3 regions of the Amycolatopsis sp. NBC_00438 genome follow, and region 2 is predicted to be linked to each of the others. Evidence: riboswitches for the same ligand, from Rfam matches in the RefSeq annotation. Region 2 holds a riboswitch; each other region holds the start of a gene.
What was found. A riboswitch is a leader RNA that binds a small molecule or an ion and turns the genes downstream of it on or off. The one in region 2 is predicted to bind thiamine pyrophosphate.
Positions count from the first base shown of each region.

Region 1: linked by a shared signal. The riboswitch ahead of thiO (glycine oxidase ThiO) and the one ahead of OG494_RS44130 (thiamine ABC transporter substrate-binding protein) in region 2 are both predicted to bind thiamine pyrophosphate.
Region 3: linked by a shared signal. The riboswitch ahead of thiC (phosphomethylpyrimidine synthase ThiC) and the one ahead of OG494_RS44130 (thiamine ABC transporter substrate-binding protein) in region 2 are both predicted to bind thiamine pyrophosphate.

Region 1 covers NZ_CP107923.1:8,968,922-8,972,186, forward strand. The annotation lists gene OG494_RS41250 (hypothetical protein) at 1-732, shown strand; gene thiE (thiamine phosphate synthase) at 795-1,454, opposite strand; TPP riboswitch at 1,565-1,670, shown strand; gene thiO (glycine oxidase ThiO) at 1,664-2,740, shown strand; gene thiS (sulfur carrier protein ThiS) at 2,740-2,940, shown strand; gene OG494_RS41270 (thiazole synthase) at 2,951-3,265, shown strand, end outside.
Region 2 covers NZ_CP107923.1:9,543,089-9,546,353, reverse strand. The annotation lists gene OG494_RS44135 (ABC transporter permease) at 1-673, opposite strand, end outside; gene OG494_RS44130 (thiamine ABC transporter substrate-binding protein) at 736-1,785, opposite strand; TPP riboswitch at 1,807-1,916, opposite strand; gene OG494_RS44125 (4a-hydroxytetrahydrobiopterin dehydratase) at 1,949-2,233, shown strand; gene OG494_RS44120 (winged helix-turn-helix transcriptional regulator) at 2,644-3,009, opposite strand; gene OG494_RS44115 (DUF1330 domain-containing protein) at 3,020-3,193, opposite strand; partial or broken gene OG494_RS48535 (hypothetical protein) at 3,225-3,265, opposite strand, start outside.
Region 3 covers NZ_CP107923.1:8,979,907-8,983,171, reverse strand. The annotation lists gene OG494_RS41330 (glycoside hydrolase family 15 protein) at 1-629, opposite strand, end outside; gene OG494_RS41325 (S1C family serine protease) at 835-1,746, shown strand; TPP riboswitch at 1,797-1,921, shown strand; gene thiC (phosphomethylpyrimidine synthase ThiC) at 1,915-3,265, shown strand, end outside.

The DNA.
Region 1 (3,265 bases), 570 kb from region 2:
ATGAGCAAGGAGAACGCAGCGACTTCCGAAACGAAGGAAGCAAAGTCCGGCCTGCGCATCGCGCAGGTGATGGCGGCGGCGCTCGCGGCGGTGACCGCGGCGCTGCTGGGCTCGACGCTCGGCGTGGCGGGCACGGTGGCCGGCGCGGGCGTGGCGAGCGTGATCACCACGGTCGGCGGCGAGGTGTACCTGCGCTCGCTGCAGCGCACCCGCGCGGCCGCGGTGAAGGCCCGGCAGCTGGCGACGTCGGGGATCCGCCGTCGCGGCGGTGCCGAGGTCCCGCTGGCCGAGCAGCCCACGGTTCAGTTGAAACGGCCGGACGACCTGCCCGCGGAGGACGAACCGGGCCGCCTGCGCAAGCTGCGCTGGCCGCTGATCATCGGCACGAGCGTGGTGGCGTTCGCGGTGGCAATCCTGGCGATGGTCAGCGTGGACGCGGCCACGGGCGGCAAGGTAGCGGGCGGCACGGGAGCGGGCATCGGCAAGATCTTCGGCAGCGGCTCGGGCCCCTCGACCCCGGCCCCGTCGACGACGCCCTCGACCTCGACGAACGACACCCAGGACTCACCGACGGACACGTCGTCGACGACGACGCAGTCGAACACCCCGCCGACGACCTCGTCGGACACACCGACCACAACCCCGACAACGCCGAGCACGACCTCCCAGAAGCCGACCACCTCGGCGGCACCCCCGACCAGCCAGGGCGCAGCGGCCACCCCGACCCCGTAAAGCCGTGAAGGACTCCTTACCGGCCATAAGAGCCGGTAAGGAGTCCTTCACGGACTTCGGTGTCAGACCAGGTGGGACCGCAGCTCGCGGGCCGCTGCCGCCGGGTCCTCCGCCTCCGTGATCGCCCGGACCACCACGATCCGGGAAGCCCCGGCCGCCAGGACCTCCGGCAGCCGCGGGACGTCGATGCCGCCGATGGCGAACCACAGCCGTGAAGGCGCGGCGGCCGACGTCGAACGGACCAGGTCCAGGCCTGGTGCCGAGCGGCCCGGCTTGGTCGGGGTGGGCCAGCACGGGCCCGTGCAGAAGTAGTCCACCCCCGGTTCGGAAGCCGCGGCGGAAGCCTGGTCAACAGAGTGCGTCGAACGGCCGATCACCACGTCGTCGCCGAGGATGCGGCGGGCCAGGGGGACCGGGATGTCGTCCTGGCCCAGGTGCAGCACGTCCGCGCCGACCGCCAGGGCGACGTCCGCCCGGTCGTTCACCGACAGCAGCGCGCCGTGGCGGGCGCACGCCTCCGCCAGCACCTCCAGCGCCGCGATCTCGCCCGCGGCTTCCAGGGCGCCCGTCTTGTCGCGCAGCTGGATGATGTCGACGCCGCCGGACAGCGCCGCGTCCGCGAAGGACGCCAGGTCGCCACGGGCCGTTCGGGCGTCCGTGCACAGGTACAGGCGCGCGGCGTCGAGCCGGGCGCGGATCTTGTCACCGGAGAGGGCGGGCATAGCGGCGACCGTACCCGGCGGGCCGGCCCCCGAGCGGTGCGTGCCGTTGTCCCGGAAGCCATCCGGCCGTGACTGTGGTTGGACTGGTAACGACCGGCGCAGTAGGGTGAACGAGTCCGCACGGGAGCCCGAGGCACGGGCTGAGAGGGAGCTGCCGCTCCGACCGTGGAACCTGATCCGGGTCATGCCGGCGCAGGGAGCGTGATCCCATGACGAACACCTTGGCCGTGGTCGGCGCCGGCGTGATCGGCCTGTCCGCGGCGTGGCGCGCGGCCGCGAACGGCCACGCGGTCACCGTTTACGACCCCGAACCCGTGCGCGGCGGCGCGTCCTGGCTGGCCGGCGGGATGCTCGCCCCGGTCACCGAGGCCTGGCCGGGCGAGGAAGACGTCCTCGCCCTCGGCGAAGAGTCCCTCCGCCGCTGGCCCGGCTTCGCCCACGACCTCGGCCGAGAGGGCGTCGATCCCGGTTTGGCCGAGCACGGGACGCTGGTCGTCGCCTTCGACAGCGCCGACGCCGGCCACCTCGACATCCTCGCCGGCTACCTGCACTCCCTCGGCCGCGCGGCCGAACGCCTGACCGGGCGCGAGGCCAAGCGGCTCGAACCCGGCGTCGGGTCCGTCCGAAGTGGACTCCACGTACCCGGTGACCTGGCTGTGGACAACCGGAAACTGCTCAACGCGCTCTACGCGGCTTGCGTCAACCACCACGTCCGGTTCGTCCGCGAACGCGTCGAAACGACCCCGGACGCCGACGCCGTCGTGCTCGCCGCCGGCGCCTGGACCGGGCGGCTGCACCCCCAGCTCGCCGACGCCGTCCGCCCGCTCAAGGGCGAGATCCTCCGCCTGAAACCCCGCCGCGGCTGCCTGCCGCCGCCGACGCGCACCGTCCGGGCCGTCGTCGAAGGCCGGCCGATCTACCTCGTTCCGCGCGGTGACCAGGAGCTCGTCCTCGGCGCGACGCAGTACGAAGCGGGCTTCGACCGGGCCGTCACCGCGCGCGGCGTCCGGGAGCTGATCGAGGGCGCCGAGCGCGTCTTCCCCGCGATCACCGAGTACGAGCTGGCCGAGACGGCCGCGGGCCTGCGCGCCGGCAGCCGCGACGCGCTGCCGTACCTCGGTGTCCTGGACGACGGCGTCTACGCCGCGACCGGGCACCACCGCAACGGCCTGCTGCTGGCCCCCGTGACCGCGGACGCCGTGGTCGCCTGGCTCGAAGGCGCGAAGCCGCCCGAAGGCGTCGAAGCGGCTTCGCCCGCTCGCCTGCACCAGAAGGAGCACGTGTGATGGAGATCAAGCTCAACGGCCGGTGGACGGAGTTCCCGGACGACGCGACCGTCGCCGACGTCCTCGACGCCGCCGGCGGGCAACGGCCCGGGATCGCCGTCGCGGTCGACGGTGTCGTCGTCCGGCGGGGTGACTGGGCCACCACCACCGTGCCGAAGGGCGCGGCGCTCGACGTGCTCACCGCCGTCCAGGGAGGCTGAAGTGGACGAAGTGGACGAAGAACCGCTGGTCATCGGCACGCACAAACTGTCGTCACGGCTGATCATCGGCACCGGCGGCGCGGCGAACCTCGCCGTGCTCGAACGCGCGCTGGTCGCGTCCGGCACCGAGCTGACCACCGTCGCGATGCGCCGCGCCGACGCCGAAGGCGGCTCCGGCGTGCTGGAACTGCTCCGGCGCCTCGGGATCGAGCTGCTGCCGAACACCGCGGGCTGCCGCACGGCCGCCGAAGCCGTGCTCACCGCGCGGCTGGCGCGCGAGGCCCTCGGTACCGATCTGATCAAGCTCGAAGTCCACGCGGACGAC
Region 2 (3,265 bases):
CGACCAGCGCCGCGACGACCGCCGCGAACTGGATCAGCGAAAGCGCCGACGCGCCGGAGAGGTCGAGCAGGTCGACCGTCCGCAAGTAGATCTCGGTTTCCAGGGTCCGGTACCGCGCGCCGCCGAGGATCAGCACGACGCCGAAGCTGGTGGCGCAGAACAGGAAGACGACGGCCGCGGCGGACGCGATCGCGGGCGCCAGCGCGGGCAGCGTCACCGACCGGAACGCCCGCCACGGCGACGCGCCGAGCGCCCGGGCGGCGTCGGACGTCCGCGAATCCAGCCGCGCCCAGAGCCCGGCGACCGTCCGCGCGACGACGGCGACGTTGAAGAACGCGTTGGCCAGCACGATCGGCAGCACGCCGCCGTCCGGCCACAGCGCCCGGAACGCCAGCCCGACCACGACGGTCGGCAGCACGAACGGCACGAGCACCAGCGTCCGCGCCAGGCCGACGCCGGGCAGTTTCGCCCGCGCCAGCAGGAACGCCACGGGCAGCCCGGCCAGCACCGCGACGACCGTCGAGCCCGCGGCGGTGGCCACCGTGAAGCCGGCCAGCCGCCACGTCTGCGGGTCGCCCAGCACGACGTCGAGCCCGCCCGCGGCGAACCCGCGCCCGACGATCGCCAGCACCGGCCAGGCGAAGAACACCACCAGGAACCCGATCGGGCCCAGCCCGAGCAGCGCCAGGCCGAGCCCCCGGGTGGTCCGCGGCGGGGCCAGGAGGCTCCGGGATGTCACTGCACGAGCGTGCGCCATTCGCCGATCCACTTCTCACGCCCGGCCTGCACCTGGTCCGCGGTCAGCGCCTGCGGCTTCTGCGGCAGCGGCGCGACCTGCGCCCAGCCCGCCGGCAGGTCGACACCCTGGCGCGTCGGGTAGACGTACATGTTGGCCGCCACCGTCGCCTGGAACTGCTGCGAAAGCAGGAAGTCGACGACCTTGCGCGCGTTCTCCTCCTGCTTGCCGCCGGCCAGCACCCCGGCGTACTCGACCTGCCGGTAGCAGGTGTCGAGCAGCGCCTTCGTCCGCGGCTTCCCGTCGTCGCCCACCTCGGCGGCCGGCGACGACGCGTACGAGACCACGATCGGCCGCGGCCCCTTGCCGGACGAGCCGGAGAAGTCCTTGGTGTAGGCCTCTTCCCAGCCGCTGACCACCTTGAGCCCGTTGGCCTTCAGCTTGGTCCAGTAGTCCTTCCAGCCGGCCTCGCCGTACTTCGCGACGGTGCCGAGCAGGAACGCGAGCCCGGGCGACGCCGTCGCCGGATCCTCGGCGACCAGCAGGTCCTTGTACTTCGGGTCGGCCAGGTCGTCGTACGACTCCGGCGCCGGGATCCCCTTGGCGGTGAAGTAGTTCGTGTCGACGTTGACGCAGACGTCGCCGACGTCGACCGCGGACAGCCGGTGCTCCGGGTCGACGGCGTAACGCTGCGGCCCGCGGTCGGCCTCCGGGCTGGTGTAGGGCTCGAAGACGCCCTCGGCGAGCGCGCGCGAGGCGAACGTCGAGTCGACGCCGTACGCGACGTCGCCGACCGGGTTGGCCTTGGTCAGCACGAGCTTGTTGGTCAGCGAACCGGCGTCGCCCTGCTTGAGCACCGAGATCTTGATGCCCGACTGCTGCTGGAAGGCGTCGAGCACCTCCTGCGGCGCCAGGAAGGAGTCGTGCGTCACCAGGGTGACGGTGGGCGTCTGCTTCGTGTCACCGGACCCGTCCGACAGCGAGCACGCCGCTGTGACGACGCTGACGGCGGCGATGGCCGTCGCGGCGCGTACAGCCCTGCGTTTCATCTACCCTCCTGCACTTCGCCGGACGAGGAGGGAAAGCCCTCCCTTCGCCGGCATGATCCGGGATCAGGTGCTAACGGTCGCGGGTCACCCCGCCTCTCAGCCCGGCTCACCGGACTCCCGTGGCAACCGTGCAGCGTAGTCCAGGACGTTGGACGATGGAGGCATGACGGAAATCTTGAGCGACGACGAGGCCGATCGAGCTCTGCTCCACGGGTGGGTCCGCACGGGCGCGGTGATCCGGCGAGAGGTGGAGCTCCCGAGCTTCCCGAAGGCGATCGAGGTGGTCGACCGGGTCGCGGTGCTCGCCGAGGCCGCCGACCACCACCCGGACATCGACATCCGCTGGCGCACGCTGACCTTCCACCTCAGCACGCATTCGGCAGGCGGGTTGACGGAGAAGGACTTCGCGCTGGCCAAGCAGATCAACGAAGTTCTCGACGGACTGTGATCCCGCCTACTCTCAGTGCACGAAAGCCCGGGTTCGACGTCTCTCGGTAAAGGACTTCGGACTCGAGAGGACAGTCATGACCCAGGCGATCGTGGTAGGCACGACGGCATTCGCGACGATGGTGGCCGCGGCCGGTGGGGTGCTCTGGTTCACCGTCCGCAACCGCCGTCACTCGGACGGCTGAGTGCTGTTTCCGCTGGTCAGCGGCATGATCGGGTGAGCTTCGTCACAGCTGCTAACGCTCGGCATGGTCAACGCGCTGAACACGCGGAAGCATCGGCCCGTTCGTAGGGAAACGCCATGAACAGCACCCCCGCCCCCGCCACCCTGACCACCGCCCAGCGCGCCTGGATCAACGCCCTCGCGCCCGCGGTCGTGCTGATCGCGATCGCGCTGATGGGCCTCCTCGGCTAATCCGCCCGGTCGTAGGCCTGCCGGGCCGCCCGCAAGCTCGGCAGGTACTTCTCCGCCCATTCGCGGCAACGGTCCATGGGCTCGAACAAGGTCCGGCCCAGGTCCGTCAGCGCGTACTCGACGCGTGGCGGGTTCTCGTCGTAGGTCTTGCGGGTGATCATCCCGTCCCGCTCGAGGGACCGCAGTGTCTCGGTGAGCACCTTCGGACTGACGTTCCTCAGCGGCACGCGCAGTTCGGAGAACCGCCGCGGCCCGTCCTTCAGGCAGACGACGACCATGCCGCCCCACTTGTCCCCGATCCGGAACGGCGTATCGCCGGACGGGCATTGCGGCGCGAAGAGATCAGCGGTCAGCGGCTCCACGAAGCCGACGTTAGGCCACGCCGTCGACGAGCAGCAACCGCCGCCGCAGCGCGGTCTTGCTGAGCTGCAGCGCCTCGGCGTACTCGGCCGAGGCGTACCAGCGTTCGGCCGTCTCGCGATCCGGGAACTCGACGAGGACCACGCGGTCGTCGCAGTCCCCCTTCGAGAACCGTCGGCGTCGCACCGCGGGCGAGGTAACGGCCGTCGTGGTGCACGATCGACTCCTGGGCGAGTTCGCGGTAACGCCGGCCCTGGA
Region 3 (3,265 bases), 560 kb from region 2:
CCGCCGTCGGACGCGCCCGCGTAGCCGACGCTGGTCTTCGTGAAGGCGGGCTTCGCGGTGAGGGCGGCGGCGTTGGTGGCGTCCGACGCGGTGACGGCGTCCCCCTTGCGGGCGGCCGAATCGTCGGAGCCGTCGTTGGTCAGGTCCGGGTCGGCGACCGCGTAGAGCTGGTACGGCCGCCCGGTGAGCGACTGGAAGTCGACGTCCACCAGCACGGTCGTCGCGGCCGGATCGGTGACGTAGGTCTTGCGCAGCCGCCACCGGTGCTGGTCGTCGGTGATGGTCTGCTCGTAAACCAAGCTGTCGTCGTCGGTCCGCCGGACCTGCTGCGACCTGGCCGTGTTGTCGGCGACGGCGAAACTGCGCCCGTCGGTGACGACGAAGTCCATCGAGCGGACGCTCGGCGTCGACAGGTCCGGGTAGTAGACCTCGGACAGCTGACCGCCCTGGAGCGTGAACCAGACGTTGCTCGACCGGTCGTGAGCCGTGCCGAAGCCGGTCTTGTTCGCGGGCAGCCAGCTGGGATGGGCGCCGGGCGCCCCGGGAGCCGTCCCCTGGGCCGCCGCGGTCGCCGGTATCAGCCCGGTGACCAGCAGCCCGGCGAGGGCCGAGACCATGAGTTTGCGCATATCAACCCCACAGTGATGTCGCTTCTGCACCGTTACAGAAGCGACAGGCAGTGTCTCGCCGATTCTTCACCGGCGCATGGTCCGAATCGGTGAACCACTGACCGTCACTGGTCCGGTCACGCCGCCGGTTCACCAGCAGCGAACGGACTTCCGGCTGTTCGCGGCGCACTATTGAAGGACCTGCAACGGTGTAATCGAGGTACTCATGGACGAGGCGATGGACGCCTACTCACGCGCGGTCAGCACGGTCGCCAAGACCGTCACCCCGCACGTCGCCGGGGTTCAGCTCGCGCGCGGCAGCGGCTCCGCGGTGGTCTTCGCCGACGACGGCTACCTGCTGACCAACGCGCACGTCGTCGACCAGGACCGGAGCGGCGTCGCGACCTTCGCCGACGGCAGCGAAGCACGCTTCGACGTCGTCGGCGCCGATCCGCTGTCCGATCTCGCCGTGCTGCGGGCGCACGGCGAGACGCCCTCCGCCGCCGTGCTCGGCGACGCCGACAAGCTCGTCGTCGGGCAGCTCGTGGTGGCGATCGGGAGCCCGCTCGGCTTCTCCGGCTCGGTCACCGCGGGGGTCGTCAGCGCGCTCGGCCGGGCGCTCCCGGTGCGCCACGGCCGCGCCGGCCGGGTGATCGAGGACGTCATCCAGACCGACGCCGCGCTCAACCCGGGCAACTCCGGCGGCGCGCTCGCCGACTCCGCCGGCCGCGTCGTCGGGATCAACACCGCGGTCGCCGGCGTCGGGCTCGGCCTGGCCGTGCCGATCAACTCGACCACGCGCCGGATCATCAACACCCTCGTCGTCGAAGGCCGGGTGCGGCGCGCGTACCTCGGCGTTGTCGGCGTGCCCGCGCCGCTGCCCGACGACGTCGCCGAGCGCACCGGCCAGGAGGCCGGGCTGCGGGTGCGCGAAGTCGTCTCCGGCGGGCCCGCCGAGCGCGCCGGGCTGCGAACGGGTGATCTCGTGTTGACCGTCGGGCGCGCCCGGGTGTCGGACGCGCAGGGCATCCAGCGGCAGCTGTTCGCCGAAGTGATCGGCACCGCACTGCCGATCACCGTGCTGCGCAACGGAGCCATGGTCGACGTCTACGCCACACCGGCCGAACTGGTCGGGTGAGGTGAGCGGACTTGAGTCTGGCGCCCCGGCGTGGCATGGTCGGTGGCACAACACCACAACGCGGGAGCTCGCGCCATGGCGGGCTGAGAGGGTGACTGGGGATTTGTCCCGGGTGTCACCGACCGCATGAACCTGACCGGGTAATGCCGGCGTAGGGAGTGAAAGTCGTTGACCACCTTGGAGAACAAGGACGTCTCCGTCACGACCGGTCCGATCACCGGTTCGCACAAGGTCTACCACCAGACCGAATCCGGACTCCGCGTTCCGGCCCGCCGGATCGACCTCTCGAACGGCGAACACTTCGACGTCTACGACACTTCCGGGCCGTACACCGACCCTGAAGCGAAGATCGACGTCCATAGTGGACTCCACCGGCTTCGCGCCGACTGGGCCGACGGCCGTGAGCACAACACGCAGCTCGGCTGGGCCAAACAAGGCGTCGTCACCAGGGAAATGGAGTACATCGCCGCGCGGGAACGGGTTTCGCCGGAGTTCGTGCGCGACGAGGTCGCGAGCGGCCGCGCGGTGATCCCGGTCAACCGGCGCCACCCCGAGTCCGAACCGATGATCATCGGCAAGAACTTCCTGGTGAAGATCAACGCCAACATGGGCAACTCGGCCGTCTGGTCCTCGGTCGAGGAAGAGGTCGACAAGATGGTGTGGGCCACCCGCTGGGGTGCCGACACGATCATGGACCTGTCCACCGGCAAGCGGATCCACGAGACGCGCGAGTGGATCATCCGCAACTCGCCGGTGCCCGTCGGTACCGTGCCGATCTACCAGGCGCTGGAAAAGGTCGACGGGGAACCGGAAAAGCTGTCGTGGGAGGTCTACCGCGACACCATCGTCGAGCAGTGCGAGCAGGGTGTCGACTACGTCACGGTGCACGCCGGCGTGCTGCTGCGCTACATCCCGCTGACCGCGCGGCGCGTCACCGGCATCGTCAGCCGGGGTGGCTCGATCATGGCCGCGTGGTGCCTCGCGCACCACCAGGAGTCCTTCCTGTACACGCACTTCGAGGAACTCTGCGAGCTGCTGCGCCAGTACGACGTCACGTTCTCCCTCGGCGACGGCCTGCGCCCCGGCTCGATCGCCGACGCCAACGACCGCGCGCAGTTCGCCGAGCTGGAAACCCTCGGCGAGCTGACGCACCTCGCGCGCTCGCACGACGTCCAGGTGATGATCGAGGGCCCCGGCCACGTGCCGATGCACAAGATCAAGGAGAACGTCGAGCTGGAGGAACGGCTCTGCGGCGAGGCGCCGTTCTACACCCTCGGTCCACTCACGACGGACATCGCGCCGGCGTACGACCACATCACCTCGGCCATCGGCGCGGCGCAGATCGGCTGGTACGGCACGGCGATGCTGTGTTACGTCACGCCGAAGGAGCACCTCGGCCTGCCGAACCGCGACGACGTCAAGACCGGCGTGATCACGTACAAGATCGCCGCGCACGCCGCCGACCTGGCCAAGGGGCACCAGTACGCGCAGGAGTGGGACGACGAGCTGTCCAAGGCCC